Regions from separate parts of the Streptomyces sp. NPDC003248 genome, predicted to be linked through region 1. Evidence: riboswitches for the same ligand, from Rfam matches in the RefSeq annotation. Region 1 holds a riboswitch; each other region holds the start of a gene.
What was found. Region 1 has a riboswitch for cobalamin ahead of ACZ3KJ_RS30280 (cobalamin biosynthesis protein). Riboswitches for the same ligand answer to the same signal wherever they lie in the genome.
Positions count from the first base shown of each region.

Region 2: another riboswitch for cobalamin. It lies ahead of ACZ3KJ_RS20435 (ABC transporter substrate-binding protein); the one in region 1 lies ahead of ACZ3KJ_RS30280 (cobalamin biosynthesis protein).
Region 3: another riboswitch for cobalamin. It lies ahead of ACZ3KJ_RS19530 (energy-coupling factor ABC transporter permease); the one in region 1 lies ahead of ACZ3KJ_RS30280 (cobalamin biosynthesis protein).

Region 1 covers NZ_JBVHDT010000017.1:94,584-104,586, forward strand. Annotated here, with positions in the region: gene cobN (cobaltochelatase subunit CobN) at 1-3,335, opposite strand, end outside; gene ACZ3KJ_RS30275 (cobyric acid synthase) at 3,332-4,840, opposite strand; gene ACZ3KJ_RS30280 (cobalamin biosynthesis protein) at 4,837-5,781, opposite strand; cobalamin riboswitch at 5,882-6,022, opposite strand; gene ACZ3KJ_RS30285 (hypothetical protein) at 6,241-6,462, opposite strand; gene ACZ3KJ_RS30290 (inorganic phosphate transporter) at 6,497-7,738, opposite strand; gene ACZ3KJ_RS30295 (class II aldolase/adducin family protein) at 7,887-8,579, shown strand; gene ACZ3KJ_RS30300 (alpha/beta hydrolase) at 8,960-10,003, shown strand, end outside.
Region 2 covers NZ_JBVHDT010000008.1:97,710-107,712, reverse strand. Annotated here, with positions in the region: gene uxaC (glucuronate isomerase) at 1-49, shown strand, start outside; gene ACZ3KJ_RS20475 (mannitol dehydrogenase family protein) at 46-1,452, shown strand; gene ACZ3KJ_RS20470 (hypothetical protein) at 1,592-2,110, shown strand; gene ACZ3KJ_RS20465 (glycoside hydrolase family 43 protein) at 2,397-3,800, opposite strand; gene ACZ3KJ_RS20460 (DUF3237 domain-containing protein) at 4,018-4,485, opposite strand; gene ACZ3KJ_RS20455 (GNAT family N-acetyltransferase) at 4,637-5,437, opposite strand; gene ACZ3KJ_RS20450 (alpha/beta hydrolase fold domain-containing protein) at 5,709-6,632, shown strand; partial or broken gene ACZ3KJ_RS20445 (response regulator transcription factor) at 6,711-7,027, shown strand; gene ACZ3KJ_RS20440 (YnfA family protein) at 7,104-7,439, opposite strand; cobalamin riboswitch at 7,810-8,023, shown strand; gene ACZ3KJ_RS20435 (ABC transporter substrate-binding protein) at 8,080-9,135, shown strand; gene ACZ3KJ_RS20430 (FecCD family ABC transporter permease) at 9,132-10,003, shown strand, end outside.
Region 3 covers NZ_JBVHDT010000007.1:344,368-354,370, forward strand. Annotated here, with positions in the region: gene ACZ3KJ_RS19525 (PP2C family protein-serine/threonine phosphatase) at 1-1,080, shown strand, start outside; cobalamin riboswitch at 1,276-1,458, shown strand; gene ACZ3KJ_RS19530 (energy-coupling factor ABC transporter permease) at 1,489-2,196, shown strand; gene ACZ3KJ_RS19535 (energy-coupling factor ABC transporter substrate-binding protein) at 2,193-2,636, shown strand; gene cbiQ (cobalt ECF transporter T component CbiQ) at 2,642-3,391, shown strand; gene ACZ3KJ_RS19545 (energy-coupling factor ABC transporter ATP-binding protein) at 3,388-4,242, shown strand; gene ACZ3KJ_RS19550 (amidohydrolase) at 4,331-5,530, shown strand; gene ACZ3KJ_RS19555 (ABC transporter ATP-binding protein) at 5,653-7,200, opposite strand; gene ACZ3KJ_RS19560 (ABC transporter permease) at 7,197-8,000, opposite strand; gene ACZ3KJ_RS19565 (ABC transporter permease) at 7,997-8,950, opposite strand; gene ACZ3KJ_RS19570 (ABC transporter substrate-binding protein) at 8,953-10,003, opposite strand, start outside.

The sequences.
Region 1 (10,003 bases):
CGCGGGTTGACCACCCGCGCCCGGAACACCCGGTGCGTCTCCTCGCCCAGCGTCCGGGTCCTGACCTGGTCGGGGACGGCGGAGTCGCCGACGTACGCCTCGGGGGAGGCGCCCGTCAGGTGCCGGACCATGGCGACCATGCCGCCGTGGTACTGGAAGTAGTCGTCGGCGTCGACCAGGTCGTGCTCGCGGGTGTCGACGTTCTTCGCCGCCACCGCGATCCGCCGGAACGCCGTCTCCATGTCCCCACGCGCGGCCCGCCCGTCGAGTCCGCGCCCGTAGGCGTAGCCGCCCCACACCGCGTACACCTCGGCGAGGTCCGCGTCGGAGCGCCAGTTCCGGGCGTCGATCAGCGGCAGCAGACCGGCGCCGTACGCGCCCGGCTTGGAGCCGAAGATCCGGGCGGTCGCCCGCCGCCGGTCGCCGTGCGCGGCCGTGTCCTCCTCGACGTGCGCCCGCACGTAGTTGGACTCGGCGGGCTCCTCCAGCCCGGCCACCGCCCGGACCGCGTCGTCGATCAGCCCGACGACGTGCGGGAAGGCGTCCCGGAAGAAACCGGAGATGCGGACCGTGACGTCGATGCGGGGCCGGCCGAGCTCCGCGAGCGGGACGACCTCGAACCCGGTCACCCGGCGCGAGGCGTCGTCCCACACCGGGCGGCAGCCCAGCAGCGCCAGGATCTCGGCGATGTCGTCGCCCTGCGTGCGCATCGCCGACGTGCCCCAGACCGTCAGGCCGACGGACTTCGGGTACGCGCCGGTGTCCTGGAGGTACCGCTGGACGAGGGAGTCGGCGAGCGACTGCCCCACCTCCCAGCTGAGCCGCGAGGGAATGGCCTTGGGGTCGACGGAGTAGAAGTTCCGGCCGGTCGGAAGGACGTTGACCAGTCCGCGCGTCGGCGAGCCGGACGGGCCCGCCGGGACGTAACCGCCGTCCAGGGCGCGCAGGACGTTCCCGATCTCGTCGGTGGTGCGCGCCAGCCGCGGCACGACCTCGGCGCAGGCGAACTCCAGCACGGCGACGGCGTCCGGGAGCTGGACGCCGATCACCTCACGGACCAGGTCCGGGACGGCCGCGGTGTCCCACCCGCGGGACTCCAGGCCCTCCGCGAGCCGCCGGCACAGCTGCTCCAGCAGGTCGATCGCGTCGGCGGCGGAGCGCGCCGGCCCCGCCACCAGGTCCGTCAGCTCGACGGGCACCTTCACCGGCGCCCCCGGCTCGGCGAGCAGCTCCTTCTCCACCAGCCCGAAGTGCGCGGCCAGCGCGGCCCGCAGGCCCGGCAGCGCGTTCGCCCGCCCGCCCCACACCTGTGCGGCCCGCACCACCGCGAGCACGAGGTTCACGCGCGGCTCACCGACCGGGCCGCCGCCCAGGACGTGCAGCCCGTCCCGGATCTGCACGTCCTTGATCTCGCACAGGTAGCCGTCGATGTGCATGACGAACTCGTCGAAGTCGTCGTCGCCCGGCTGCTCGGCCACGTGCAGGTCGTGGTGGAGCTCGGCCGCCTTGACCAGCGTCCAGATCTGGGCGCGCACGGCCGGCGCCTTGACCGGGTCCAGGTCGGAGACGAGCGCGTACTCGTCGAGGAGCTGCTCCAGCTTCGCCAGGTCGCCGTAGGTGTCGGCGCGCGCCATGGGCGGCACCAGGTGGTCGACGACGGTGGCGTGCCCGCGCCGCTTGGCCTGGGTGCCCTCGCCGGGGTCGTTGACGATGAAGGGGTAGACCAGCGGGAGTTCACCGAGGACGGCGTCCGGGGCACAGCCGCCGCCGAGCCCGAGCCCCTTGCCCGGCAGCCACTCCAGCGTGCCGTGCTTGCCCATGTGGACGATCGCGTCGGCGCCGAAGCTGTTCTCCAGCCACCGGTAGGCGGCCAGGTAGTGGTGGGACGGCGGCATGTCGGGGTCGTGGTAGATCGCGATCGGGTTCTCGCCGAAGCCGCGCGGCGGCTGGATCATCACCACGACGTTCCCGAACCGGAGCGACGCGAGCACGATGTCGTCGCCGTCCACGTAGAGGGAACCCGGCGGCTCCCCCCAGGCCTCCAGCATCGCCTCCCGCAGCCGCGGGTCGAGCGTGTCGAACCAGGCCCGGTAGTCGGCGAGCGGCACCCGGGCCGGCGCGGCGGCGAGCTGTTCCTCCGTCAGCCACTCCACGTCGTGCCCGCCGGCCTCGATGAGCCGGTGGATCAGCTCGTCGCCGCCGGAGGGGTACTCGGTCAGCGCGTACCCCGCGTCCCGCAGCGCGTCCAGGACCCGCACCGCCGACGCGGGCGTGTCGAGGCCGACCGCGTTGCCGACGCGGGAGTGCTTGGTCGGGTAGGCGGTGAAGACGAGCGCGATGCGCTTCTCGGCGTTCGGCTTGTGCCGCAGCCGGGCGTGGCGGACGGCGATCCCGGCGACCCGGGCCGCCCGCTCGGGGTCGGCGACGTACACCGGCACGTCGTCGGGCCCCTGTTCCTTGAAGGAGAACGGCACGGTGATCAGCCGCCCGTCGAACTCCGGGATGGCGACCTGCATCGCCGCGTCCATGGGGGACAGGGCGGCGTCGGAGGCGTCCCAGGCGGCGCGGGAGGAGGTGAGGCAGAGCCCCTGGAGGACGGGTACGTCGAGGTCGGCCAGGGCGCCGATGTCCCAGGCCTCCTCGTCGCCGCCCGCCGACGCCTGCGAGGCGTGGGTGCCGCCGGCGGCGAGGACGGTGGCGACGAGCGCGTCGGCCCGGCCGAGGATCTCGTACAGTCCGGGGTCCGCGCCCCGCAGCGAACCGCAGTACACGGGCAGCGCGTTGGCGCCCCGCGCCTCGATCGCCTCGCACAGCGTGTCCACGAAGGCGGTGTTGCCGCTCAGCTCGTGGGCCCGGTAGAAGAGCACGCCGACGGTCGGCCGGCCCGCGACGAGGTCCCGCTCCCCGCGCACCCCGAACTCGGGCATCCTCCGCGGCTCGTCGAACCCCTCGCCGGTCAGCAGCACGGTGTCCGACAGGAACCGCGCCAGCTCGGTCAGGTTGTCCGGCCCGCCCTCGACGAGGTACCTCAGGGCCTCCGCGACGACCCCGGCGGGCACCGACGACTCGGCCATCAGCTCGGCGTCGGGCACGCTCTCCCCGCCGAGCAGCACGGTCGGGATCCCGGACGCCCGCAGCGCGGCCAGCCCGTCCTCCCAGGCCCGCTTGCCGCCCAGCAGCCGTACGACGGCGATGTCGGCGCCCTCGACCAGCGCGGGCAGGTCCCGCTCGACGTCCACCCGGGTCGGGTTGCCGATCCGGTAGGAGGCGCCGGAGGCGGACCGGGCCGCCAGCAGATCGGTGTCGGCGGTCGACAACAACAACACTGTGCTCATGCGGGCGCTCCCGGTGGAATGAAAGGCAGTCCTTGCGGCGCGCCCGACTCGATGAGCCGCCGGAGCGCGTCGGTGTCCGCGTGCTGTTCGATCAGGTCGCCGAGCCGGTCGAGCTGCTCCTCGCGCAGCGCGGCGAACGAGGTGCCGGCGGCGGGCACGAAACGACGGCCCGCGGCGGCCGCCACCTCGCGCAGGAAGGCCCGCCGGAATCCGTCCGACTCCAGCGAACCGTGCCAGTGCGTGCCCCAGGTCTGCCCGACCCGGCAGCCGTCGAGGAAGGGCTCCCCGCCCAGGACCTCGGCGACCCCGTGGTGGATCTCGTAGCCCTCGACCGGCTCCCCGAGGGCTTCCCCGACGGGCCGGGTGAGGGTCTTCTCCCGGGCGAAGCGCACGCGCACGGGGAGGACGCCGAGCCCGGCCACCCGCCCCCTGCGGCTCTCGACCTCGTCGTCGATGCGCTCGCCGAGGAGCTGGAAGCCGCCGCAGATGCCGAGGACGGGCCGCTGTTCGGCCGCCCTGCGGATCAGGGCGTCGGCCAGTCCCCGCTCCCGCAGCCACTCCAGCGCCCGCACGGTCCCCCGGGTGCCGGGCACGATCACGAGGTCGGCGTCCGCCAGCTCCTCCGGCCGGTCGACGAACCGCACCACGACGCCCGGTTCGGCGGCCAGCGCGTCGACGTCGGTGAAGTTGGACATCAGCGGGACCGCGCAGACGGCGACCCGCAGCACGTCCTCCCCCACGGGAGGGGCGACGGCCGACTCCCGGACCGTGCCGCGCAGCGACACCCGCAGCCCGTCCTCCTCGTCGATGCCGAGCCCGTGGCGGAACGGCAGCACCCCGTACGTGCGCCGCCCGGTCAGCCCGTGCAGCATGTCCAGGCCCGGATCCAGCAGCGAGACGTCGCCGCGGAACTTGTTGACGAGGAACCCGGCGACGAGCGCCTGGTCCTCGGGGGAGAGCAGGGCGACGGTCCCGAAGAACGAGGCGAAGACGCCGCCCCGGTCGATGTCGCCGACGACGAGCACGGGCAGCCCGGCGCCCCGCGCGATCCCCATGTTCACGATGTCCGTCCGCCGCAGGTTGATCTCGGCGGGAGAACCGGCCCCCTCACAGATCACCGCGTCATATGTGCCCCGCAACGTGTCGAGGCACTCCAGCACGGTCCCGAGGAGCTGCCGCTGCCGCCCCCCGTGGTACCCGCGGGCGCTCATCTCGCCGACCGGCTTCCCGAGCAGCACGACCTGGCTGCTCTGCTCACCGCCGGGCTTGAGCAGCACGGGGTTCATCAGCGCGGTCGGCTCCACCCGGCACGCCTGGGCCTGCATGGCCTGCGCGCGTCCGATCTCGGCGCCCTCCCGCGTCACGAACGAGTTCAGCGACATGTTCTGCGCCTTGAAGGGCGCGACCTTCACTCCCTGCCGCACCAGCCACCGGCAGATCCCGGCGGTGACGACGCTCTTGCCGGCGTCGGAGGTGGTGCCGGCGACGAGGAGACCCCCGCTCATGACGTACGCCCCTTCGCGACGAGGCGCGCGGCGACGGTGACGCCGAGCGCGAGGAGGCCGACGCGGCGGGAGAGCCGCGCGGCGCGTTCGATGTCCGGCGCGGCCACGGGCCGCCCGGCCGCCCCGTTGAGCACGGGCCGGTGCTCGACCCGGCCGCCGTAGGACAGGGTCCCGCCCAGCCGCACCCCGAGGGCGCCGGCGAAGGAGGCCTCCACCGGACCGGCGTTCGGGCTGGGGTGCTTGCGCGCGTCGGCCCGCCAGGCCCGTACGGCCCCGCGGGGGTCGTCCCCGGCGACGGCGGCGAGGGCGGCCGTCAGCCGTGCCCCCGGCCAGCCGGCGAGGTCGTCCAGGCGCGCCGAGGCCCAGCCGTAGCGGCGGTGACGCGGCGACCGGTGGCCGACCATGGCGTCGAGGGTGTTGACGGCCCGGAAGCCGAGCAGTCCGGGCACGCCGCCCACGGCGCCCCACACCAGTGCCCCCACCACCGCGTCGGAGGTGTTTTCGGCGACGGACTCGACGACGGCGCGGGCGATCCCGTCGGCGTCCAGGGCCTGCGGATCCCGCCCGCACAGGTGCGGCAGCCGGGCCCGCGCGCCCTCGACGTCCCCCGCCTCCAGACACCGCCCGATGGTCCGGGCCTCGCGCACGAGGGAGGTCCCGCCGACGACGGCCCAGGTGGCGGTGGCGGTCAGGGCGACGGAGGCGGCGGCCGACGACCGGACGGCGCGGGCGGCGCCGGCGCCCAGGGCCACGGCCCCGCCGACGCACACGGCGGTGTGCAGCGCGCCCCACCCGCGGTGGTCGTGCCACAGCACCCGCTCCACGCCGGCCGCGGCCCGCCCGAACACGGCGACCGGATGTCCCCGGCGCGGATCGCCGAAGAGCAGGTCCCCCAGGAGGCCGGCGGCGGCGCCGTACGCGTGAACGCGATCGGCACCCATCGGCTCAGCCGGCCGTGGGGTCGGGCAACGACCGGGTACGTGACCTCGAACGGCAGCCGAGCATGGCGTATGTCCTCACTCAGGGTGTCCACGCCCTGGTTCGACGAGACCGGCGACGAGAGTTCCTGGCTCCCGGGGGTGTCTACCCCGGTGACAGTGGCGGGACCGCGCCGGATTCACACCGGCTTCCTCTTCCTGTCGCCGTACATGGCTCCGGCAGTCCACCACGGGCCCGGAACGGCCGTCAACTTGGTGTTGACCTGCACGGGGAGAGTGTGCAGAACCCCACACCGGCGGTCCGGGACGGCCCGTCGCGGACGTGCGTCCGCCCCGTCGGACCGCCGGTGGGACGGCCGCCGACAGGGCGGGGGGTGGGAGGGACGGAAGGGGGAGGAGAGGGGGCGGGGGAGGGGCGGGGGCCCGTGGTGCGTGAAGGGCCGGAGACCCTCGGTGTGTGGCTCAGGCCACGATCAGCGAGATGCCGTACGCCACCGCGGCCGCACACGCCGCGAAGCAGGCGTACGCCCCGGTGACCGCGAGCGCGGCCGTCCCGCCCTGCGCCGCGGCCCGCTCGCGCCGCGACAGGCCCATGATGCCGAGGGTGAACAGCGCCACCAGGGCCACCGTGACCACGAGGCTGACGCCGAAGACGGAGCCCAGGGCCGCCCAGTCGATCTTCATGATGCTTCTCTTCCTTCGTGCCGGGTGGGCGGGCTCAGGCGGCGGGAGCCGTCGGCTCGGTGGCGATGGCCGGTGCGGCCGGCGACGGGACGGCGGCGGCCGGCCCGTCCGGGACCGTGCCCGCCGGGGGCGGGGTGACGGCCGCGATCGCCGTGGTGACCACGCCGGCCGGCTCGTCGGACCCGTTGACGTTCGACGCGTCCACGACCTCGTGCCGGGACTTCTTCCAGATCGCGGCGCTGGAGGCGACCAGGAAGACCGCGACGAGGCCCGTGCCCCAGGCGCCGAAGCCGGTGACGTACTCGGCGAGCGCGCCGACGACGGCCGCGGCCGGCAGGGTCAGGCCCCAGGCGACGAACATCCGGGTGGCCGTCGACCAGCGGACGACGCCGCCCTTGCGGCCCAGCCCCGCGCCCATCACCGCGCCGGAGACCGAGTGCGTGGTGGAGAGGGAGAAGCCGAGGTGGGAGGAGGCGAGGATGACGGTGGCCGCGCTGGTCTGGGCGGCGAAGCCCTGCTGCGGCTGGAGGTCGGTCAGGCCCTTGCCCATGGTGCGGATGATGCGCCAGCCGCCCAGGTAGGTGCCGAGCGCGATGGCGAGGCCCGCGGAGAGGATGACCCACAGCGGCGGGTCGGAGTCGGGGGCGACGGCGCCGCCGGCGACCAGGGCGAGGGTGATGATGCCCATCGTCTTCTGCGCGTCGTTGGTGCCGTGGGCGAGGGAGACCAGGCCCGCCGAGGCGATCTGGCCGGCCCGGTAGCCCTTCTCGGCCGCCTTGCCGTCGGCCTTCCGGCCGAGCGTGTACGACAGGCGGGTGGCGAACATCGCGGCGACGCCGGCCACGATCGGGGCGGCGACCGCCGGGAGCAGCACCTTGGTGACGAGCACGTCGCCGTGGACCGCGCCGACGCCCGCCGAGGCGATGGTGGCGCCGACCAGACCGCCCATGAGGGCGTGCGAGGAACTGGAGGGGAGTCCGACCAGCCAGGTCAGGAGGTTCCAGAGGATCGCGCCGACCAGGGCGGCGAAGATGACCTCGGGACGGATGCCGGTCTCGTCGACGAGACCCTTGGAGATCGTGTTGGCGACCTCCACCGAGAGGAATGCGCCTACAAGGTTGAGCACGGCGGACATGGCCACCGCGACCTTGGGCTTGAGCGCGCCGGTCGAGATGGTCGTGGCCATCGCGTTGGCGGTGTCGTGGAAACCGTTCGTGAAATCGAACGCGAGTGCGGTTACCACCACAATCGCGAGGATCAGCGAGAAGTTTTCCATTTACCCAGGCAATCGTTCGAGGTCATTGGCTGGATGAAGGTAGGTAACCTGGGTGAACGGAAGGTGAACTGAGTCGGGCTTCGGGATGACTGTCTGCGGAGTCCCGGATTCCGGCCGGCCGGGCGCCGCCCCTGGCAGGATCATGGGCATGGCTGAACCGCGACGTGACCCCCGCCACGACACCGCCGGCACACCGGGGACGGAGGAGACCCGGGCCTGGTCGGACCTGCTGGCGACGGCCCGCCGCACCGCCGCCGACGGGCTCGTCGTCGGCACCTCCGGCAACGTCTCGGTCCGGGTCGGCGACACCGTGCTCGTCACCCCCTCCGGGGTGCCCTACGACCGCCTCACGCCCGACGACATCACCGGCGTCCGCCTCGACGGCCGGCAGGTGCTCGGCACCCTGGTCCCCACCAGCGAGCTGCCGATGCACCTCGCCGTCTACCGCACCACCGACGCCCGCGCCGTCGTCCACACCCACGCCGTGCACGCCACGGCCGTCTCCACCCTCGTGACCGAACTCCCGCCCGTCCACTACATGGTCTGCGCCCTCGGCGGCTCCGTCCGGGTCGCCCCCTACGCCACCTACGGCACCCAGGAACTGGCGGACAACATGCTCCGGGCCCTCGACGGCCGCACCGGCTGCCTCCTCCAGAACCACGGCACCCTCACCCACGGCGCCACCCTCGACCAGGCCTACGACCGCACCGCCCAGCTGGAGTGGATGTGCCGGCTGTGGCTCACCGCGTCGTCCGTGCCCGGCCGCACCCCGACCCTCCTGACACCGGAGCAGCTGACGGCGGTGGCGGAGCGGCTGGGGGGCTACGGGCAGCGCGCCTGACCGCGCGGCCCGCGGCACGCCGTGCTCCTTCGCTCCGGCCCGCGGCACGCCGTGCTCCAGCCTCTGGGACGGCCTTACTCCGCCCGTGACGGCGCCGTGCTCCGGCCTCTGACTGGCCGTGTTCCGGCCTGTGGCGCGCCCGTGCTCGGGATTCGGTAGGACCGCGTTCCGGCCTGTGGCGCGCCGTGCTCCGGCCTCTGACTGGCCGTGTTCCGGCCTGTGGCGCGCCGTGCTCGGGCCTCGGTAGGGCCGTGTTCCGGCCCGTGGCGCCCCGCGCTCCGGCCCCTGGTGCGGCCGTGCTCCAGCCCCTGGTAAGCCGTGCTCCGTTCCGCCCCGTGCCACCACTGGCCGGGCGGACGATCGGCCGGGACACTGGACGGGTGCGCACTGTCACCGCGACGGCCGCCGCCGTCACCGCAGCCCTGGCCGCCGGCGCCGCCAGTGTCGCCGCCGGCCGGTTCGCCAGCGACGCCGCGCTCAAGGCGCCGCCCGGCCGCCCCCTGCCCACCGAACCCCGGCTCACCGTGCACGGCACCGCCGCCGGCCAGATCGTGCTCACCCGCGACCTGGCCGCCCTGCGGCCCGGCACCTACGGCCTCGGCGGGAACGGCTCCCACGCGGTCGTCGGCCCGGTCCTGGCCACCGCGTCCCCCTCCGCCGACACCGTCGTCCGCCGCCTCGAACGCGTCACCCACGGCACGCTGAGCCCCGGCGACGCGGTGTGGCTCACCCCCAACCTGCACGTCGGCACCCCGAGCGGCGCGCTCGGCCTCGACCACGCCGACGTCGACGTCCCCGGCGAGCTCGGACCGCTGCCCGCCTGGTTCGTCCCCGGCGCCCGCCGCACCTGGGTGATCGCCGTGCACGGCCTGGGCGCCACCCGGGAGCACGTGCTCAACCTCGCCGGCTTCCTGCACCGCCGGCGCTTCCCGGTGCTCGCCCTCGCCTACCGCGGCGACCTCGGCGCGCCCCGCCCCCCGGACGGCCTCAACCACCTCGGCGCCACCGAGTGGCGGGACGTCGACGCGGCCCTGCGGTACGCCGCTCGGTACGGCGCCGAACGCGTCGTCCTGCTCGGCTGGTCCACCGGCGCCACCATGGCCCTGCGGGCCGCCGCCCGCTCCGGGCTGCGCGACCTCGTCGCGGGGCTGGTGCTGGACTCCCCGGTGCTCGACTGGCAGGCCACCCTGCGCGCCCTCGCCGCCGCCCGCCACACCCCCGGCGCGCTGCTGCCCCTCGCCGTCCGCGCCGCGCAGGGCCGCGCCGGCCTGGACGCCCACCAGCCCGACGAGGCGGCGGACCCCTCCCGCCTGCACGTCCCGGCCCTGGTCTTCCACGGCCCCGACGACCCGGTCGCCCCCTGGGAGGCCACCCGCCGGCTCGCCGCCCGGCGCCCCGACCTCGTCACCCTCCACCCCGTCCGG
Region 2 (10,003 bases), on a different contig from region 1:
CGCCGCCGACCTGGTGACCGTGAACCCGCGAAAGGCGTTCAAGCTGTGATCCCGGCATCCGACGCCCCCGCACGGCCCCTGACGCGCGCCCACGGTCCCGGCACCCGCCCGGCCGCCCCCGTACGCATCCTCCACCTGGGACTGGGCGGCTTCTTCCGGGCGCACCAGGCCTGGTACACCGACCGGGCGTCGGACGCCGCCCGGTGGGGCATCGCGGCGTTCTCCGGCCGCCGCCCGGAACTCGCCCGCGCGCTGGCCGCCCAGGACGGCCTCTACACCCTGGTGACCCGCGACACCGGCGAGGACCGCTGCGAGGTGGTCGGCTCGCTCACGGCCGCGCATCCGGGAAGCGACCACACCGCCTGGCTGGAGTACTGGGAGCGGCCCGCGCTCGCGGTGGTCACCCTGACCGTCACCGAGGCCGGGTACGCCCTCGCGGGCGGCGGCGAACCGGGGCTCGACACCGGCCGGCCGGACGTCGCCGCCGACCTCGCGGCGCTGTGCGGCGACGTGCGGGCCCCCGTCGTCACCGCGGCCGCCCGGTTGCTGGCCGGCCTGGCCGCGCGCCGAGCGGCCGGCCACGGGCCCGTCGCCGTCGTGTCCTGCGACAACCTGCCGGGCAACGGCGCCGTGGTCCGCCGTGTGGTGCGGGAGACGGCCGAGGCCACCGGGCGGGCCGAACTCGTCGCCGCCGCGGAGCACGCGGCGTACGTGACGACGATGGTCGACCGGATCACTCCCGGCAGTACCGACGAGGACGTCACCGCGGTGCGCGCCGCCACCGGCCGCGCGGATGCCGCGCCGGTGGTCACCGAGCCCTTCTCCGAGTGGGTGCTCGGCGGGGACTTCCCGGCCGGCCGTCCCGCCTGGGAGGACGCGGGCGCGCGGGTCGTGGCCGATGTGAGCCGCTACGAGGAGCGCAAGTTGTGGCTGCTCAACGGCGGCCATTCGCTGCTGGCCTACGCCGGATCCGCCCTCGGGCACACCACGGTGGCCGACGCGGTCGCCGACCCGCGGTGCCGGGACCGGCTCACGCGGTGGTGGGCGGAGGCCTCCCCCCACCTGCGGCTGCCCGCCCGCGATCTCGCCGCCTACCAGGAGGCGCTGCTGGCCCGTTTCGCCAACCCCCGGATCCGGCACACCCTGGCGCAGATCGCCGCCGACGGCTCGCAGAAGCTTCCCGTGCGCATCCTGCCGGCACTGCGCGCCGAACGCGCCCACGGCCGGATGCCGCGGGCCGCGACCGAGGCGATCGCGGCATGGCTGCTGCACCTGCGGGGCGCGGGCGCCCCGGTGCAGGACGCCTCCGCGGACACCGCGCTGGCCGCCGCCCGCGGCCCGCTCCCCGAGGCCGCCCGCCGCGTCCTGGACTTCCTCGACCCCGCCCTCGCCCATGACCGGGAACTGGTGGCCGCCGTCACCGCGCACGCCGAAGGACGGTACGCGCCATGAACGAACGAATCCGAGACGGACGTTCCTCAGAAATCCGATACGGACGTTCCGCAGGAAAACGGTCGGCGGCCGACGTCCGGCCGTTCGGACGGCCGAGCGGTCGAGCGGCCGAACGGCCTCGGTGAGGAGCACCGCCCCCATGTACCGCATCGAGTTCCACGAGTCCCTGGACCCCTCCGGCAACCGTGTGACCGAGCTGCGCCACGCGGGGCGCCCGCTCGGCCGTCCCTGCACGGAGACCGCGGCGGCGGTCCCGGGGTACCGCTACCTCCCGGTGTTCTTCCTGGCCAACGCGGTCTGCCTCGGCTGGTCACCCACCCTTCAGCGCCTCAGCCCCGGGGTGTTCCTGCCCGATCGTCCGGCGACCGCCCGCGAGGAGTCCGCCGAGCACGCCGCCGCCGCTCTCGCCCACGTCTTCGCCCTCGACCGGCTCGGCACGGACGTCGAGGACCTGCTGGATCCCGACCTGGTCACCGCGGCCGTCCACCTGAACACCCGTACGGCTCCGCACCTCGCGGCAGCCGACTGGGAGCGTGCGCTGTGGACCGGGCTGCGCGCTTGGCGCCTGCTGTACCAGGGGCTCGGCACGGCGGTCGTGGCCGACCCCGAACAGGGCCGCCTGCGCGTGACGGCGAGACCGCTGTCCGCACCCCGCTGACGTGCGGCACCGGGCCCGGCGGCGCACGCCTTCGGAAGCGGCCGGCTCGGCTCCCGGGCCGCGTCGGGGTGGAACCAGGGATCACTCGGGGGCGACCCCGATGCCCGGGGTGCCCGCCCGCTGACAGTGTGAGGGCATGACCTCACCACGCATGAGCCGAAGGACCTTTGTGGGCGCCGCCTTGTCGGGGACGGCCTACCAGCCGACGACCGCCCGCGACGGAGATGTGCTCTGGCGCGCAACGGCCTGCGGGAGCCGGCCGTTGCGCGTGGCCGCGTCGAGGGGATCAGTAGCCGACCGAGAAGGTGGCGTCGGCCTGGTCCGTGGCGGTCGAGATCGGGTCGATGCGCAGTGCGTAGGCGGAGTGCCGGATGTAGCGGGTGGGCTGGTTGTGGGAGCGGAAGGAGGCCCAGGAGGCGTCGGCCAGGCCGTTGACCCGGTGGAAGGTGGCGTCCTGGGCGAAGGTGGTGGTGCTGTCGTCGGCGTCCAGTCGGAGCTGGTAGTCGTAGTGCCGCAGGTAGCGGGTGGGGTAGTTGACCGACTGGAAGGAGACGCCCGAGGCGTCGGCCAGGCCGGGGACGAGGCGCCACTGGGAGTCGGTGTAGGGGTCGAACGGGTAGGTGTCGATCCGTGCGGTGAAGTCGGCGTGGCGTACGTAGCGGTCGGGGTAGTTGTACGACTTGAGCCGGTTCCAGGTGGGTGCGCCCCAGCGGGTGACGAGGTCGGCGTACTGGGTGCTGGTGATGGTGGCGATGGTGCAGTGCTTGGCGTTGACCGGGTGGGTGTAGAGCTTCTGGTCGACCGGGGTCCAGGTGCCGGCGGCGAGGTCGGTGGTCTGCCAGGCGTAGAAGACGCCGTTGGGGGTGTAGGTGTCTGCCCAGAGGTACCAGGTGCCGGAGGTCAGGGACTTCACCAGGGTGGGTGCCTCGGTGCCGCCGTGGGCGACCGTGGTGCTGAAGGGCGTGAAACTGCCGGGGTTGAGCGAGGTGGACCGGGCGCCGACCAGGCCTCCGGTGCTGCTGCTCTTGAAGTAGAGGTAGTTGACGCCGTTCACGCCCACGGCCATGTCGCCGTCGATGACGTCGTAGCCCGGGTCGAAGAACACCTGGGGGGCGGAGACGGTCGTGAAGTCGGTGGTGTGGTTGACCATGAGGACGTTGTGGCCGGACGAGTTCACGGACGAGTAGATGAGGGCGTACTGGCCGCGGGAGGCGTCCCAGAAGGCTTCCGGGGCCCAGCTGTGGGTGACCATGTCGTGCAGGTGGGGGCGGCGGTAGTTGGTGAAGGTGCGCAGGTCGGTGGAGTCCCAGACGTGGATGGTCTGGCTGTTGTAGGTCCAGTCGGTGCCCTTGAGGTCGGTGGCGAGCACGACGAAGGTGCCGTCCTGCTTGCGCAGGATGAACGGGTCGCGCAGGCCGCCGGCTCCGGCGGTGGGGGTGACCACCGGGTTGTTCTGGTTCAGCGGCATCCAGTTGAGGGAGTCCGTGCTGACGGCGAGGTGCAGGCCGTAGTCGGTGCCGACGCCCTGGGGCGATTCGGTGAAGTAGCCCATGACGTAGGCGGAGTCGGCGGCGTGGGCGGGGCCGGTCCCCAGCGTCAGATCGGCGGCCAGGGCCATGGAGCCGGCCGCGGCGGCGCCCAGGAACAGTCTGCGTGACGGCGTGGCCTGGGGGCGGGATGGTGCGCTCATCGGCTCTCCGGGTGTGTGCGGGTCGGGTGAGCTCACGGCGGCGGACGGGCGAACGGCGGCAGGACGAGTGGACCATGGGAGAGGAACGGCGGCTCTGCACCTTCCGCATGGCCGATATGTCGAACGTGGTTCGGTGAGTCGGTCAGAAAGTAGAGCTCTGTCCGGGGCACGTCAATATTTTCGACGTGACTTCTCCTGCGGGGCCGGCGCTGACGCGTCAGGTCACGCGGTGGACGACGATGGTCACGCGGTCGAGGCCGACCGGGGGACGCAGGTCACCGATGAAGAGGGTGTGGTTCATCCACGCGTAGGGCCCCTCACCCACCTCGAAGCGAGGGTTGGTGCGGCAGTACCAGCCGTCCGGCTTCCCGCCGCCGCCCGCGGAGATCCGCCGCACGGACGCCTCGTCCCGGGTGCCCCAGCCCTCGTTGGTGACCATGAGGTGGTGGCCGTCGTCGGTGCGCAGGGTGTAGCGCGCCCACAGGTGGGTGACGCCGTCCGGGCGGACGAGATTCCAGTCGGCGCCGCCCGGGAGGACCTGGCCGCGGGCGTCCGGCCCGCTGAACGTGCCGCCGGTGATGGGGATCACCCGGCGTCGGCCGTGCGGGGTCTCGCCCACGTCGATCGGAGGAGCCAGCTCCACTTCCAGGGTGAAGGCGTGCCGGGTGCTGGGGGCGTGCGCCATGCCGTACTCCCGTGGTCGGGGACACGCCCCGGCGCGGTCGGGGCGCCGGGGCGGTCCGGGAACGCAGGTCCGCGAAGTCGATGCACGATACCGGGCGCGACGGCACCGGCGGGCGTCAGGGGCACGGAGCGGCACGCCCGCTGGCGGAGGGTCAGCTCTTCAGGCCGTAGAAGTGCACCGGTGAGTTCGGCTCGAAACCGATGCGGGGGTACACGGGTGCCCCGGCGGCGGTCGCGTGCAGAGTGGCGCGGGTCAGCCCGGTCGCCCGGGCGCCCTCGTGCAGCGCCTTCCGGGTCACCGCCTCGCCGTAGCCCCTGCGTTCCCACGCGGGGTCCGTGGCGACGAGCACGACGAAGAGGCGTCCCTCCGCCTCCAGCGTCGCGGCGCACGTCACCGGGACACCGTCCCGCAGGCCGAGGTAGGCGTGCACCCCGGTCTTCCACAGCGCGGAGCCGAGGAGTCCGTCGCGGCCGTCCTCCAGCGGGAATCCGTAGGCGCGGGCGTTGATGTCCGCGTACGCCCGCAGCTGTTCGTCGGTGCTCACCCGCGCGAACGTCAGGTCCGGGTGGACCGGGTCGGGCACGGGGAGCAGGTTCCCGGCCATGCCGGTGCCGGCGAAGGCGTGCTGGAGACCGGCCCGTTCGGCCGCCTCCGCCAGGCCCGCGCGTGCCCCGCCGTCGAGGAGGTCCTCGAAGAGCCACAGGAAGCCCGGGTGCTTCTTCGCGCGCATGATGTCCGCCGCCCGCGTCAGACGCCTCTCCAGGAGTGCCGCGTCCGCCCCCACGTCGGTCAGTGTGACGCAGTTCCAGAACGCGAACCGGCAGTCGGCCCAGCGCACGGCGACGCCCGGCAGGTCCCGCACGTCCGCGCGCGGCTCCCGGTCGAGGACCAAGGCGCGCCAGACCGTGGCGAGTTGCTCCATCGATTCGATCGATTCCGTGAGACCCGTCATGGACAACCTCTCGTGCCGTGGAGTGTGTGGATGCTTCCGAGGAGTAACGAACGTCACCGGTCCAGGGTTCACGCCTGCCGCAGGGGGTTTCCGGAGGATCTCCGCCGGCGTCCGTTCCCGGCAGCCGGCGCCGCCGGTCTCCCGCCCCGCGGCGCCGAGCGATCACACTGGTCCCGACAAGGAGCCCCGGGACCGGCGTCCTCGCCCGAGGCCGCGCCCGTTCCCGGGGCACGCCCGCCCGCACCACGGACCCGACACCCTGGGAGCGCCCATGCCGATAGATCCCTTCCTCGCCGGGAAGCTGCACCTGCTCGACGGCCTCGGCTGGGAGGACGCCGCGTCCGACCCGGAGGCGAGCGCCCGGCTCGCGGAGTACTACAGCGATCCCGGCGAGTGGAGCCTGCCGGACGTCTCGGTCGAGGACCACCTGGTCCCCGGGCCGCACGGCGAGGTGCCCGTCCGTGTGTACGCCCCGCGCGACGAGCCCCGCCGCGCGCTGCTGTGGCTGCACGGCGGCGGCTTCGCGGCCGGTGATCTCGACATGCCGGAAGCGCACACGGTCTCCGCCGAGCTGGCCGCCCGCGCCGGGGCCCTGGTGGTCTCCGTCGGATACCGGCTGGCGGTGGACGGCGTCCGCCACCCCGTCCCCGTCGACGACGCGCACGCCGCGTGGCTCTGGCTCCACGGATCCGGCCGGGCGCGCGGCCCCGTCGCCCTGGGCGGCGCGAGCGCGGGCGCGGCCCTCGCCCTGTCCACGGCGATCCGGCTGCGCGACCGGCACGAACCCCGCCCGGACACCCTGCTGCTGGCCTATCCCTTCGCCCACTTCCCGACCCCGGCCCTGGACGACGAGACGGCGGCGGCGATGCGGGACCTGCCGTCGCTCCTGCGGTTCACCACCGAGTCGATCGAGGGCATGGTGCGCAACTACGTCGGCCGTCTGACCGACCTGCCGGCGGACGCGATGCCCGGGGCGGCGAACCTGAACGACCTGCCCCCGACCGGTGTCGTCCTCTCCGAGTTCGACGACCTCCGGCCGTCCGGCGACCTCCTCGCCCGGCAACTGGACGAGTGCGGTGTCCCGGTCCGGACGTACCTGGCGGCGGGCATGACGCACGGCCACCTGAACCGCGGCCCCTCCCTCAAGGAGGTCGACCGGTCGCTCGACTTCTTCGCGAGCGTGCTCGCCGGCTGACGGGCCCGCCGTCGTCCCCGGCAGGTACCGGGTCCTCCTCCTCGTGCCGGAGGACCCGGGCGCGTCGGCCGACGAGGCCTCCTCTCCCCGGCCGCCACGCGGGCCCTCGTCACCCGCTTACCGGCCACCCCGGACACCGACGACTTCCTCGCGCTCCCGACGTCCTGAAGGCCCTGACCGACCGGCAAGGGGAGGTCACGGCGCTGGCCGCGCGCGGCGTGTCCAACGCCGAGATCGCCGACCGGCTCGCGCTGAGCCCGCTGACCGTCCGCGGCCACATCCAGCGGGCCATGAACGAACTCCACGCCCGCGACCGCGCCCAGCTCGTCGTCATCGTCTGCCAGAGCGGCCTGGTCACCCCGCACCCGCACGGTTGCCCCCACGGCGGCCGGTGACGCACGCGCGTCCGGCGCGAGCCGCGGCGGCACCGCGCTGCCCGCCGGCGCACCCGGCCGGCGACGGCGGGCCGGCTCACCGTGCCCGCGGCGCGTACATGATCACGGCCATGCCGGCGAGGCAGACCAGGGCGCCGACGACGTCGTAGCGGTCGGGACGGTAGCCGTCGGCGACCATGCCCCAGGCGATCGATCCGGCGACGAAGACACCGCCGTAGGCGGCGAGGATGCGGCCGAAGTTCTCGTCGGTCTGGAAGGTGGCCACGACGCCGTACAGGCCCAGCGCGATCACGCCCGCCCCGGCCCAGACCCAGCCCCTGTGCTCGCGGACGCCCTGCCAGACCAGCCAGGCCCCGCCGATCTCGAACAGGGCGGCGACGACGAACAGGGCGACGGAACGGGCGACAGTCATGGGGCGACCCTATCGACGGGCCTCTGCCGCGATCTCCGGCGGACCCCGAGGAGCCGTCGGGCCGCACACGCGCCCGACGCCGGGCGCCGGGTCCGGGACCGCTCGCGCGCCGGACACCAGCCGGCTCCGGGGCCGCCCGCGCGGCGGACGTCGGCTCCGGGACCGTCCGCGCGCCGGACGCCGGGGCCGAGCCCGCGGCGGACGCCGGACCGCCCGTGGACCGAACGCCTGCTTCCCGACCGCCCGTGAACCGGACGCCTGCTTCCCGACCGCCCGTGAGCCGGGCGCCTGCTTCCGGAGCGCACAGCACCGGGTGCCTGCTCCGGACCGTGCCCGCGGCCGATGCCGTGACCTGGCCGTACCGGCGGCTTGATAGCCTGCCGAGGCCAGTCGAGCCACATCCGAGGCCAGGGAATCCGGTGCGAATCCGGAGCTGACGCGCAGCGGTGAGGGGGACGGGCGGGGCACACATGCCACTGGGAAAGGGGACGGGCCGGCCGGCGGGCCGGCGCGGCACCGAACCGGGAAGGCGCCCCGCGCGGACGAACCCGAGTCCGAAGACCTGCTGGCACCGGCACGCCCCAGGGCGTGGCGGACGTCCGCAGGCCAGGCTCCGCGTACGAGCCCCGACACCCGAGGCATGCCCGTGCTCCGTTCCACACCGCCGCGCGCCCCGCGCACCGCGGCCCTCCTGCTCGCCCCCGCCCTCCTGCTCACCGCCTGCGCAGGCTCCGGCGCATCCGCCGCGGGCGGGGAGCGGGCCGCCGCCGGTTACCCGCGCACCATCGTCGACTGCGGTCACCGCGTCACGCTGGAGTCGGCACCCCGGCGGGCCGTCTCCCTCAATCAGGGCACCACCGAGATCCTGCTCTCCCTCGGCCTCCAGGACCGCATGGCCGGCACCGCCACCTGGACCGATCCGGTGCTGAAGGGACTGGAGAAGGCCAACGCCTCCGTGCCGCGGCTGGCCGAGAACAACCCGTCCTTCGAGAAGGTGCTGGACGCCGAACCGGACTTCGTCACCGCCTCGTTCGTCTCCACCCTCGGCAAGGGCGGCGTCGCCACGCGCGAGCAGTTCGAGAAGCTGGGCGTGCCCACCTACGTCTCGCCGTCCGACTGCTCCGAGGGCAAGGACAACGACAGCGGCGGCGACGGCTCCCGCAGCGAGCCGCTCACCCTCGACGCCGTGTACGGCGAGATACGCGACCTGGCCCGCGCCTTCGACGTCGAGGCGCGCGGCGAGAAGCTCGTGGCGCGCCTCCGGGAACGGGTCCGCGAGGCCACCGCCGGACTGGACGCCTCCGGCGTCTCCCTCATGTACTGGTTCGCCAACTCCGAGTCGCCCTACCTCGCCGGCTGCTGCGGCGCCCCCGGCGCCATCACCCGGGCCGTCGGCGCGGAGAACGCCTTCTCCGACACGCACGACGAATGGCCGCAGATCAACTGGGAGACGGTCGCCGACCGTGACCCCGACGTCATCGTCCTGGGCGACCTGACCCGCAGGTCGCAGACGGCGGAGACCGCCGCGGCCAAGATCCGCTTCCTGGAGACCGACGCCGCCACCCGCAACCTCACCGCCGTGAAGAAGAAGCGGTACGTCCTGCTCAGCGGCCAGGCCATGAACCCGTCGATCCGCACGGTCGAGGGCATCGAACAGGTCGCCGCCGGACTGCGCTCGTTCGGGCTCGCCGGGTGAGGCTGCGCGACACGCTCGTGACGGCCGGCGGCCTGCTCGTCCTCGCGGTCTCGGTCGCCGTCGCCGTGACGATCGGCCCGGCCGACATCTCCGCCTCGGACGTGTGGTGGTCGGTCGCCGCCCGTCTCGGGGCGGGGGAGAGCCGGCTGGCGCCGCTGCGCGACGGCATCGTCTGGAACCTGCGCATGCCCCGGACGATGCTCGCCGCCGTCTGCGGGGCGGGACTCGCGCTGTGCGGGGCGGTGATGCAGTCGCTGCTGCGCAACCCGCTCGCGGACCCCTTCGTGCTCGGGGTGTCCTCGGGGGCCTCCACCGGCGCGGTCGCCGTGGTCGTGCTCGGCGTGGGCGGCGGCGCGGTGTCCCTGTCGGGGGGCGCGTTCGCCGGGGCGCTGGTGTCCTTCGGGCTCGTCCTGCTGCTGAGCCACAGCCTCGGCGGCAGCACCGACCGCGTCGTCCTCTCCGGCGTCGCGGCGATGCAGCTGTTCTCCGCGCTGACCTCCTTCACCGTGCTCACCTCGGCCGACGCCGAGACGACCCGCGGTGTGCTGTTCTGGCTGCTCGGCTCGCTCTCCGGCGCCGACTGGACCGACGTGCTGCTGTGCGCGGGCGTCCTGGCGGCCGTGCTCGGGGTCTGCCTCGGACACGCCCGCACCCTGGACGCGTTCGCCTTCGGGGAGGAGGCCGCGGCCTCGCTCGGCGTGCGCGTCGGCCGCGCCCGGCTGGTCCTGCTGTGCGCGACCGCGCTGCTCACCGCCGTCCTGGTCAGCTGCGCAGGGGCGATCGGCTTCGTCGGCCTGGTCCTCCCGCACGCGACGCGCGCCCTCACCGGCTCCGGCCACGCCCGCCTGCTCCCGGTCACCGCACTGGC
Region 3 (10,003 bases), on a different contig from region 1:
GTACTGCTCCGCCAGTACGCGGCGGACTCCGTCGAGCTGTACCTCGCCGACTACGGCCTGACCGTGCTGCAACCGGTATCCGAGCTGCCGCACACGGCGGAGCCGGTGTCGGTGCACGACGGCCCGGCCGGCCGGGCGTTCGGCGCGCAGGAGCCGTTCGTGGAATCGGTCGGGGACGGGCGGGTGCGGGTGCACCTGCCGGTCTCCGTGCGCGGCGACCGGCTCGGCGTGCTGACCGTGACCCTGCCGGAGCCGGCCGGCGACGTGCCGGCCGAACTCGCGGAGATCGCCCGGGCCCTCGGGCACGAGCTGGTCGTGGCCGACCGGGACACCGACCTCTATGTCCAGGCGAGACGCAAGGACCGGCTCACCCTGGCGGCCGAGATGCAGTGGCACCTGCTCCCGGGCCGGTCGTGCAGCCGCCCCGAGTTCGATCTGGGCGCGCAACTGGAGCCCGCCTACGCGGTCTTCGGCGACAACTACGACTGGTCGGTGACGGCCGACCGCCTGATGCTGTACGTCACCAACGGCATGGGCGAGGGCACGGAGGCGTCCCTGCTGACCGGCCTGGCCATCACCGCGCTGCGCAACGCCCGGCGGGCCGGGCTGTGCCTCGCCGACCAGGCGGCGCTCGCCGACCAGGCCGTGCACGCCCACTACCGGGGCCGCCGCTACCTGTCCGTCCTCATGCTCGACCTCGACCTCACGACGGGACGCGCCCGGGTGGTGGACGCCGGCTCCCCGCGGATGCTGAGGCTGCGCGACGGCCGTGTGGAACGGATCCCCCTCGACGCCCAGTTGCCGCTCGGCATGTTCGAGGAGACCGACTACGTGGAGCAGGAGGTGCGCGCCGAGCCCGGTGACCGCCTCGTCTTCGTCAGCGACGGCGTGCACGCGGTCTCCTCCCCCGGCGGAGAGACGTACGGCGACGCCCCCCTCGCCCGGGCGATCCAGGCCACCCGCCTGCTGCCCGCGGCCGAGGTACCGCACGCCGTCCTGCGCGAACTGAACCGCCACCGCGGCGAACGGACCCCGGAGGACGACGCCCTGGTGGTCTGTCTGGACTGGCGGGGGCGCTGATCCGGGAGAGCGGCGGGGGGCGGTGGGCCCGTCGGGCGCACCGGCGGGCGCGGGCGCGTCGTGTGCGGCAGACACGAGCCGGGGCGACACACGGCGAGCCGGGCGGCGTGCTTGGTCGGCTGTGCGCCGGGGTGTGAGCCGCCGCCCGCCGCTCGCGCGCCCCCGTTGCCGCTTGTCACCGCCCCGGTCCGCGCACTACTGTCACCACGCCTTGGTGAACGGGAAATCCGGTGTGATGCCGGTGCGGCCCTCGCCACTGTGATCGGGAAGTCCGGCTCCGGCCCTCGCGGGCAGCCACTGGGTCCTCGGACCCGGGAAGGCGGAGCACGGGCGGTGGTACCCGTCAGCCAGGAGACCGGCCAAGGCGCGTCAACCATCCACGAGGTGCTGGAGAGGGTCTGCTGAGCCATGCACATAGCCGAGGGTTTCCTTCCTCCGGCGCACGCGGTCGCCTGGGGCGTCGCGTCGGCGCCGTTCGTCGTCCACGGAGTCCGCGCACTGAGCCGTGAGGTGCGCGAGCACCCGGAGAGCACGCTTCTCCTCGGCGCCTCCGGGGCCTTCACGTTCGTCCTGTCCGCGCTCAAGCTGCCCTCGGTGACCGGCAGTTGCTCGCACCCCACCGGGACCGGCCTGGGCGCGATCCTCTTCCGGCCGCCGGTCATGACGGTGCTGGGCACCATCACCCTGCTCTTCCAGGCGCTGCTGCTCGCGCACGGCGGGCTGACCACGCTCGGCGCCAACGCCTTCTCGATGGCGATCGTCGGGCCCTGGGCCGGCTACGGCACGTACCGGCTGCTGCGGCGGTTCGCCGTGCCGCTGATGGTCACGGTGTTCTTCGGCGCGTTCGTCGCCGACCTGTCGACGTACTGCGTCACCAGCGTGCAGCTGGCGCTGGCGTTCCCCGACCCGGGCAGCGGGTTCCTGGGCGCGCTCGGCACGTTCGGCTCCGTCTTCGCCGTCACGCAGATCCCGCTCGCGGTGAGCGAGGGCCTGCTCACCGTCCTCGTGATGCGCCTGCTGGTGCAGTCCAGCAAGGGCGAACTGACCCGGCTCGGCGTGCTCGTCACCGGGCGGCGGTCGGCGCAGCCGACCGGGACGGAGGCGGTGGCCCGGTGAACCGCAACACGAGGATCAACGCCCTGCTGCTGCTCGTGGTGGTCGCCCTCGCGGTGCTGCCGCTGGCCCTGGGCCTGGGCGACGGCAAGAAGGAGCCGTTCGCGGGCTCCGACGCCGAGGCGGAGACGGCGATCACCGAGATCGACCCGGACTACGAGCCCTGGTTCTCCCCGCTGTACGAGCCGCCCTCCGGTGAGGTCGAGTCGGCGCTGTTCGCCGTCCAGGCCGCGCTGGGCGCGGGCGTCCTCGCCTACTACTTCGGCCTGCGCCGGGGCCGGCGGCAGGGCGAACAGCGGGCGAGGGCCCTGCCGGACGGCCCGGGGACCGCGCACCGGACGGTCCCGGACGCCGGCGCGGACGGCGCGGAGCGTGCGGAGGCGACCGCGCCGGCGGACGGCGCCCCCGGCGGCGCCGGGAAGTCCGCGCGCGGACGGGCCTGACCCTCGTGCTGCCGATCGACGCGGCGGCGCACAGCAGCCGCTGGCGCCGCCGCCACCCCGTGGACAAGGCCGTACTCGGACTCGGGCTGACCCTGCTCGCGATCTCCCTGCCGCCCTGGCCGGGCGCGGCCCTGGTGCTGGTGACGGCGCTCGCCGTGCTGCTGGGCCCGGCGGGAGTGCCGGCCCGCCGGCTGTGGCGCGCCTACCGGGTGCCGCTGGGCTTCTGCGCCACCGGTGCCCTGCCCCTGCTGGTCCGGGTGGGCGGGCCCGGCGCCTTCGTGGGCCTGGCCGACGGCGGGCCCGCGCGGGCCGGGGAGCTGATGCTGCGCACCTCGGCCGCCTCCCTCGGCGTGCTGCTGTTCGCGTTCACCACCCCCGTGTCCGACCTGCTGCCGCGGCTGGTGCGGGCCGGCGTGCCCGCGCCGGTCGTGGACGTCGCCCTGGTCACGTACCGCATGAGCTTCCTGCTGCTGGACTCCGTGCGGCGGATCCGGGAGGCCCAGGCGGCCCGGCTCGGGCACACCTCGCGGGCCGCCGAGTGGCGCTCCCTGGCGGGGCTCGGCGCCACCGCCTTCGTGCGGGCCTTCGACCGGGCTGCGCGCCTGCACGCCGGGCTCGCCGGACGCGGCTACGACGGCACCCTGCGCGTCCTGGTGCCCGAGGCCCGCGTCTCCGTCCGCTTCACGGCCGCGAGCTGCGCGCTCCTCGCAGCGGTGGCCGCCCTCACCCTCGTCCTGGAAGGCCCCCTGTCATGAGCGAGCCGGTGGCCCTGCGGGGCGTCTCCTTCGCGTACGAGGACGGCCCGGCCGTGCTCGACGGCCTCGACCTCGCGGTCCGCGAGGGCCGCGCGCTCGCCCTGCTCGGCCGCAACGGCAGCGGCAAGACGACCCTGATGCGGCTGCTCAGCGGCGGGCTGCGGCCGCGCGCCGGGACGGTGACGGTCGACGGGCGGCCGGTGGCGTACGACCGCAAGGGGCTGACCGGGCTGCGGACGACCGTCCAGCTGGTGGTGCAGGACCCGGACGACCAGCTGTTCGCCGCGTCCGTCGCGCAGGACGTGTCGTTCGGGCCGCTCAACCTCGGTCTGCCCGACCCCGAGGTACGGGCCCGGGTGGCGGAGGCGCTCGCCGCCCTGGACATCACCGCCCTCGCCGACCGGCCCACGCATCTGCTCTCCTACGGGCAGCGCAAGCGGACCGCGATCGCGGGCGCCGTCGCGATGCGGCCGCGCGTGCTCGTCCTCGACGAGCCGACCGCCGGACTCGACCCGGACGGCCAGGAGCGCCTCCTGGCCACGCTCGACGCCCTGCGCGCCGCCGGCACCACGGTCGTGATGGCCACGCACGACGTCGACCTGGCCCTGCGCTGGGCCGACGACGCGGCCCTCCTCACCCCGTCCGGCGTCCACACCGGGCCCGCCGCCCCGACCCTGGCCCGCGCCGACCTGCTCCGCGCGGCGGGGCTGCGGCTGCCCTGGGGCGTCGCCGCGGCCCGACTGCTGCGGGCGCAGGGCGCGTTGGCCGAGGGCGAGGCCGGACCGCGCAGCCCGGAGGAGCTGGCCGCCCTGGCGGCGGCCGTCCCGTCCCCCCTGCCCGCCGACGGCTGAGGCGGGCCCGTCCGGCGGGGTGTCGACCTGCCGCCCGGTGGAACCCGGTGGGTCGGAAGGACAACCCCGCCGACGCCCGGGAGGCCGTGTGCACCGCGATCCCGACGCCCTCCACCGCCGCGTCCACGAGGAGGTGACGGAGCGGGCGGACGCCCTCTGGGGCGTCGCGTCGGCGCTGCACGCCGACCCCGAGTACGCCTTCGCCGAGCGGCGGGCCTGCGCGCTGCTGACGGGTGAGCTGCGCCGGGCCGGATTCGAGGTGCGGCAGGACGTGGCGGGGCTGCCGACCGCGTTCACCGCGCGCCACGGCCGGGGGCGGCCCGCGGTGGCACTGCTGCTGGAGTACGACGCCCTGCCCGGCCTCGGCCACGCGTGCGGGCACAACCTGATCGCCGCCGCCGGCCTGGGCGCGGCGATCGCCGCCCGCGCCGCGCTGGGGCCGGACGCCGGGTCGGTGCTGGCGGTGGGCAGCCCGGCCGAGGAGGGCGGCGGGGGCAAGGTGCTGGAGGTGGAGGCGGGCGTCTTCGACGACGTCGACGCCGCGCTCATGTTCCATCCGGGGGTGTACGACTGGGTCCGGGCGCCGCTGACGGCCCAGGAGCAGTACCGGGTCGGGTTCCACGGCCGCGCCGCCCACCCGACGGGCAACCCCACGGAGGGCGTCGACGCGCTCGCGGCCCTCGTCGAGCTGTTCAACGTGCTGGCCGCGCTCGGCCGGCGGCTGCCCGAGGCCTCGCACGTCCAGGGCATCGTCACGCACGGCGGCACGGCCACCAACATCGTGCCCGAGTACGCCGAGGGGCTGTTCGGGCTGCGCGCCGCCACCACGGAGGCCCTGGACGACCTCGCCGGGCAGGTGCGGTCCGCCGCCGAGGGCGTGGCGCTCGCCACCGGCACCACGTGCGCCGTCGAGCGTGCCACCGTGCGCTACGAGCACTTCCGCGACAGCGGGGCGCTGTCGGGGCGGTTCGCGGCGCACCTGCGCCGGGCCGGCATCACCGTGACGCCGCCCGTGCCGGGGGTGTACCTCGGCTCGTCGGACATCGGGAACGTCAGCGGGCGGGTGCCGGCCATCCACCCCTTCGTCGCGATCATGGGCGAGGACGGCTCCGACCACACACCCGAGTTCGCCGCCGCCGCGGCCTCCGACCGGGCCCGGCACGTCCTCCTGGCCGCCACGGAGGCCCTGGCCTGCACGGCGGTGGACGTCCTGTGCGACGCGGACCTGCGGGCCGAGGCGTGGCGCGGACACGACCACGCAACCACCACCGGCACCGCCCCGCACTGAGCGGACACGACCACAGGACCGCCACCGCCAACGCCCCGCACTGAGCGGGCACCGGCCGACACCGGCGCGTCCGGCCGGGCGGAGCGCCGTGCGGGGACCCTCCCGGGGTACGTGACCGCCGGTCAGGGCCGTGTGCCCGTCCCCAGGTGTGTCGTCGTCCGGGTCAGGGAGACGGTGAACGGGTGGCGTGGGTCGGTCAGGACGCGGTGCGTGGGGCCGTGTTCGACCAGTTCGCCCGCGTCGAGGACGGCGATGTGGTCGGCCAGGCGGGCGGTGTCCAGGTCGTGGGTGACGAGGACGAGGGACAGGTCCTCGCGCTCGCGCAGCAGACCGGCGAGGACGTCGAGGATGCCGCGCCGGGTGACGGTGTCGAGCCCGGAGGTGATCTCGTCGCAGATCAGGACGCGGGGCCGGGCGAGCAGGGCCCGGGCGAGGGCCGCGCGCTGGAGTTCGCCGCCGGAGAGCCGGGCGGGCCGGCGGCGGGGCAGGTCGGGCGGGAGGCCCAGCCGGGTCAGGGTGGTCAGGGCCTCCTCGCGGGCGGCCGCCGGGTCCGTGCCGCGCAGGCGTACCGCGGTGCGGGCGACCTGGTCCAGGACGGGCCGGTGTTCGTCGAAGGCGGCGCGCACGTCCTGGAACACGTACTGCACGGCGGCGAGCTGGGCGCGGGTGCGGTGGCGCAGGCTGCGCGGCAGCGGGGTGCCGTCGAGGAGGATCTCGCCGTCGTGGTCGCGGTGGAGGCCGGCCAGGCAGCGGGCCAGGGTGGTCTTGCCGCTGCCCGAGCGGCCGACGACGGCCAGCGAGGCGCCGGGGTGGAGGGCGAGTTCCGGGGCGCGCAGTGCCACGGCGCCGTGGTGGCGTGCGATGAGGTCGCGCACCCGCAGGGCGGGCGGCCGGCCGGTGTCCGGGGCGGGCCGGGCGCCGGCGGGCGGGCGCCGGGCGTCGAGAAGTTCCCGGGTCCAGGCGTGGCGGGGGGCGAGCCACAGCCGTTCGGGCGGGCCCGACTCCACGACCCGGCCCGCCCGCAGGACGAGGACGTCGTCGGCGAGGGCGCGGACCACGTCGAGGTCGTGGCTGAGCAGGACGACCGCGATGCCGCGGGCGGCGAGGGCCGCCAGCTGGTCGACGACGCGGCTCTTGGTCAGGGCGTCCTGGCCGGTGGTGGGTTCGTCGGCGACGATGACGCGCGCCCCCAGCAGGAGTGCCTGGGCCAGGACGAGGCGTTGCTGCTGGCCGCCGGAGAGCTGGTGCGGGTGCCTCCGCACCAGCGCCTCGCCGTCGGGGAGCTGGGCGTCGGCGAGGGCGCGCAGGACGAGCGCGCGGGCCGCCGGGCGGCGCTGTCCGCGCGGCAGGTGGCGTACCCGGAGGCGGGCCAGGTCGTCGAGGAGCGCGCCGGCGCGGCGGGCGGGGTTGAGGACGGCGGCGGGGTGCTGGGGCACGTGGCCGACCGGGCCGTCGCGGGTCAGGCGTACCTCCCCGGTGACGTGCGCGCCGGACGGGAACTCCCCCAGCAGCGCCAGGCCCGTCGTGGTCTTGCCGCTGCCGGAGGCGCCGACCAGGGCCGTCACCCTGCCGGGCAGCACCCGCAGGCGCACGCCGTCGACGAGCGCGCGCCCGTCGACCTCCACCCGCAGGTCGCGGAGTTCGGCGAGCGGGTCGGTGCCGGGGCTCACGGGCGGGGTTCCCCCTTCTTCGGTGTCCTGTGCGACGCGGCGTCGAAGAGCAGGTTGGTGCCGGTCGTCAGCGCGACGATCAGCAGGGCGGGCACCACCACGGCCCAGGGCTGCACCCACAGGCCGGTGCGGTTGCGGTCGACCATGACCGCCCAGTCGGCGGCGTCCGGTGCGACGCCGACCCCGAGGAACGCCGCCGTGGACACCAGGTACAGCACGCCGGTCAGCCGGATGCCGGCGTCGGCGGCGAGGGTGCGCAGGCCGGCGCGGGCGACGTAGCCGACGCCGATCCGCCAGACGCTCTCGCCCTGCATGCGCAGCGCCTCGACCGCCGGGCGCGCGGCCGCCTCACCGGCCGCCGCCCGTACGATGCGGGCCGCGTCGGGCACGTTGACCAGCGCGACGAGCAGCGCGAGCCCGGCCGCTCCGGGCTCGAACACGGACGCCACGAGGAGGATCAGCAGCAGCGACGGTACGGCGAGCAGCACGTCCAGCGGCCGCATCAGCAGCTCCTCCAGCCGGGGTGCGCGGGTGAGGGCGCCGGCGAGGCCGACCGGAACGGCGACCAGGTAGGCGAGGGCGGTCGCGGCGAGCGCGGTGACGACGACGGTGCGTCCGCCGAGCAGCACCTGGTGCAGGACGTCACGGCCCACGAAGTCGGTGCCGAGCCGGTGCCCGTCGGCGAGGACGAAGGACGCGGCGCGCGGCCCGGGGTCCCCGGCGAGCAGCGGCCCGAGGAGCGCCAGGCCGAGGGGCACGCAGACGAGGGCCAGGCCCGGCAGGAAGCGGCGCCGGATCACGCGGCCACCGCCGCTCGGGGCGTCAGCCGGTGCGCGACCAGGTCCGCCCCGAGGTTGAGGACGACGGTCAGCACGCCGAACACCACCGCGAGGCCCTGCACGACGGGCACGTCGCGTTCGGCGACGGCGTCGAGCAGGACGGTGCCCAGTCCCGGGATCACGAAGAGTGCCTCCACGACGATGACACCGCACAGCAGCCAGTCCACGGTGCGGGCGAGCTGCTGGACGGCCGGGGCGAGGGCGTTGGGCAGGGCGTGGGCGTAGCGGACGCGGGCGCCGGGGACGCCGTAGCGGTGGGCGTGCGCCGCGTACGGCGAGGCCAGGGCGTCGATCATGCCGGCGCGGACCAGGCGGCTCAGTGAGCAGACCGGCCGGGCCAGCAGGACGAGGACGGGCAGGACGAGCGCGGCGGGGTGGCCGAGCAGGTCGGTGCCGTAGCCGACGGCGGTCGGCGGCAGCCAGGCCAGTTTCAGCGCGAGGACCGTCACCAGCAGCACGCCGAGGGCGAATTCGGGGACGGCGTACACGGCGAGCGTCACGGAGCTGATCAGGCGGTCCACGAGCCGGCCCTCGTGGCGGGCGGCGAGGACGCCCAGCCCGAGGCCGGCCGGGATCAGCAGGGCGAGGGTGAGCGCGGCCAGCAGCAGGGTCGGGCCGAAGCCGTCGGCGAGGTACCCGCTCACCGGGCGGCCGGACGTCAGGGAGGTGCCGAGGTCGCCGTGGGCCAGGCCCGCCGCCCAGTCGGCGAGCCGCTCGTGGGCCGGGCGGTCCAGGTGCATGGCCTCGCGGAGGGCCGCGACGCGCGCGGGGTCGGGCTGGTCGCCGGCGAGGGCGACGGCGGCGTCGCCCGGCAGCGCCTCGGTGAGCGCGAAGACCAGCAGCACCACGGCCACGGTCTGGACGGCGCCGAGGAGGAGCCGCCGGGCGGCGAAGGAGCGCGGGCCGCTCACGCTCACGCGAGCCACACCCGGTCGAAGCGGGCCCAGTCGAGGGTGTTGGCGGGCGCCGTGGTCTCGACGCCGCGCACGTTCGTCGCCGTGCCGATGATCCAGTCGGCGAAGCCCCAGACGAGGAATCCGCCCTCGGTGTACAGGCGGCGCTGCATCCGCTCGTAGACGGCGGCCCGTGCGGTCGTGTCGCGGGTGGACTGGGCCTGCTGGTAGAGGGCGTCGAAGTCCTGGTGCCGCCACTGGGTGGCGTTGGTGGTGGAGTCGGTGAGCAGCCGCTGGGAGAGGTGGGCCTCGATGGGCATGGCGCCGGAGCGGTAGCAGCACAGGGTGCCGTTGTCGAGGATGTCGGCCCAGTAGGAGTCCTTGCTGCCCGTCCGCACCTCGACGGTGACGCCCGCCTTCGCGGCCTGGTCGCGGAAGACGGTGGCGGCCTCGGTGAACCCGGCGGCGACGGCCGAGGTGTCGAGGGTGACCTTCAGCTTCTCGGCGCCGGCCTGCTTCAGCAGGGCCCGGGCGCGGTCGAGGTCCTGCTCGCGCTGGGGGAGTCCGTCGGCGTAGTACTCGTAGCCCTTGCCGAACAGGTCGTTGCCGACGACGCCCGCGCCGGAGAGGGCGCTGTCGACGAGTTCCCGCCGGTCGGCGATGAGGAAGAACGCCTGCCGCACCCGCGCGTCGTCGAAGGGGGGCCGGTCGGTCTTCATGCAGAAGGCCTGCATGGCGCTGTTGCGCAGCCGCACGATCTCGATCCGGCCCTGTTTCTCGTGGGCGCGGGCGGTGGTGGGGTTGAGTTCGTGGGCGTATTCGACCTGGCCGCCGAGGAGGGCGTTGACGCGCGCGGACTCCTCGTTGGCGACGACGAACTCGATCTCGTCGAGGTGGGGGGCGCCCTCCCAGTAGGCGTCGTGGCGGCGGAAGACGGCGGAGCGGCCGGGGGTGAAGGAGACGAAGCGGAAGGGGCCGGAGCCGATCGGCTTGCGGTCGAAGTCGCCGGCGCCCTCGGGGACGATGTACGCGCCGAACGCCGCCAGGACGTTGGGGAATTCGGCGGTCGGC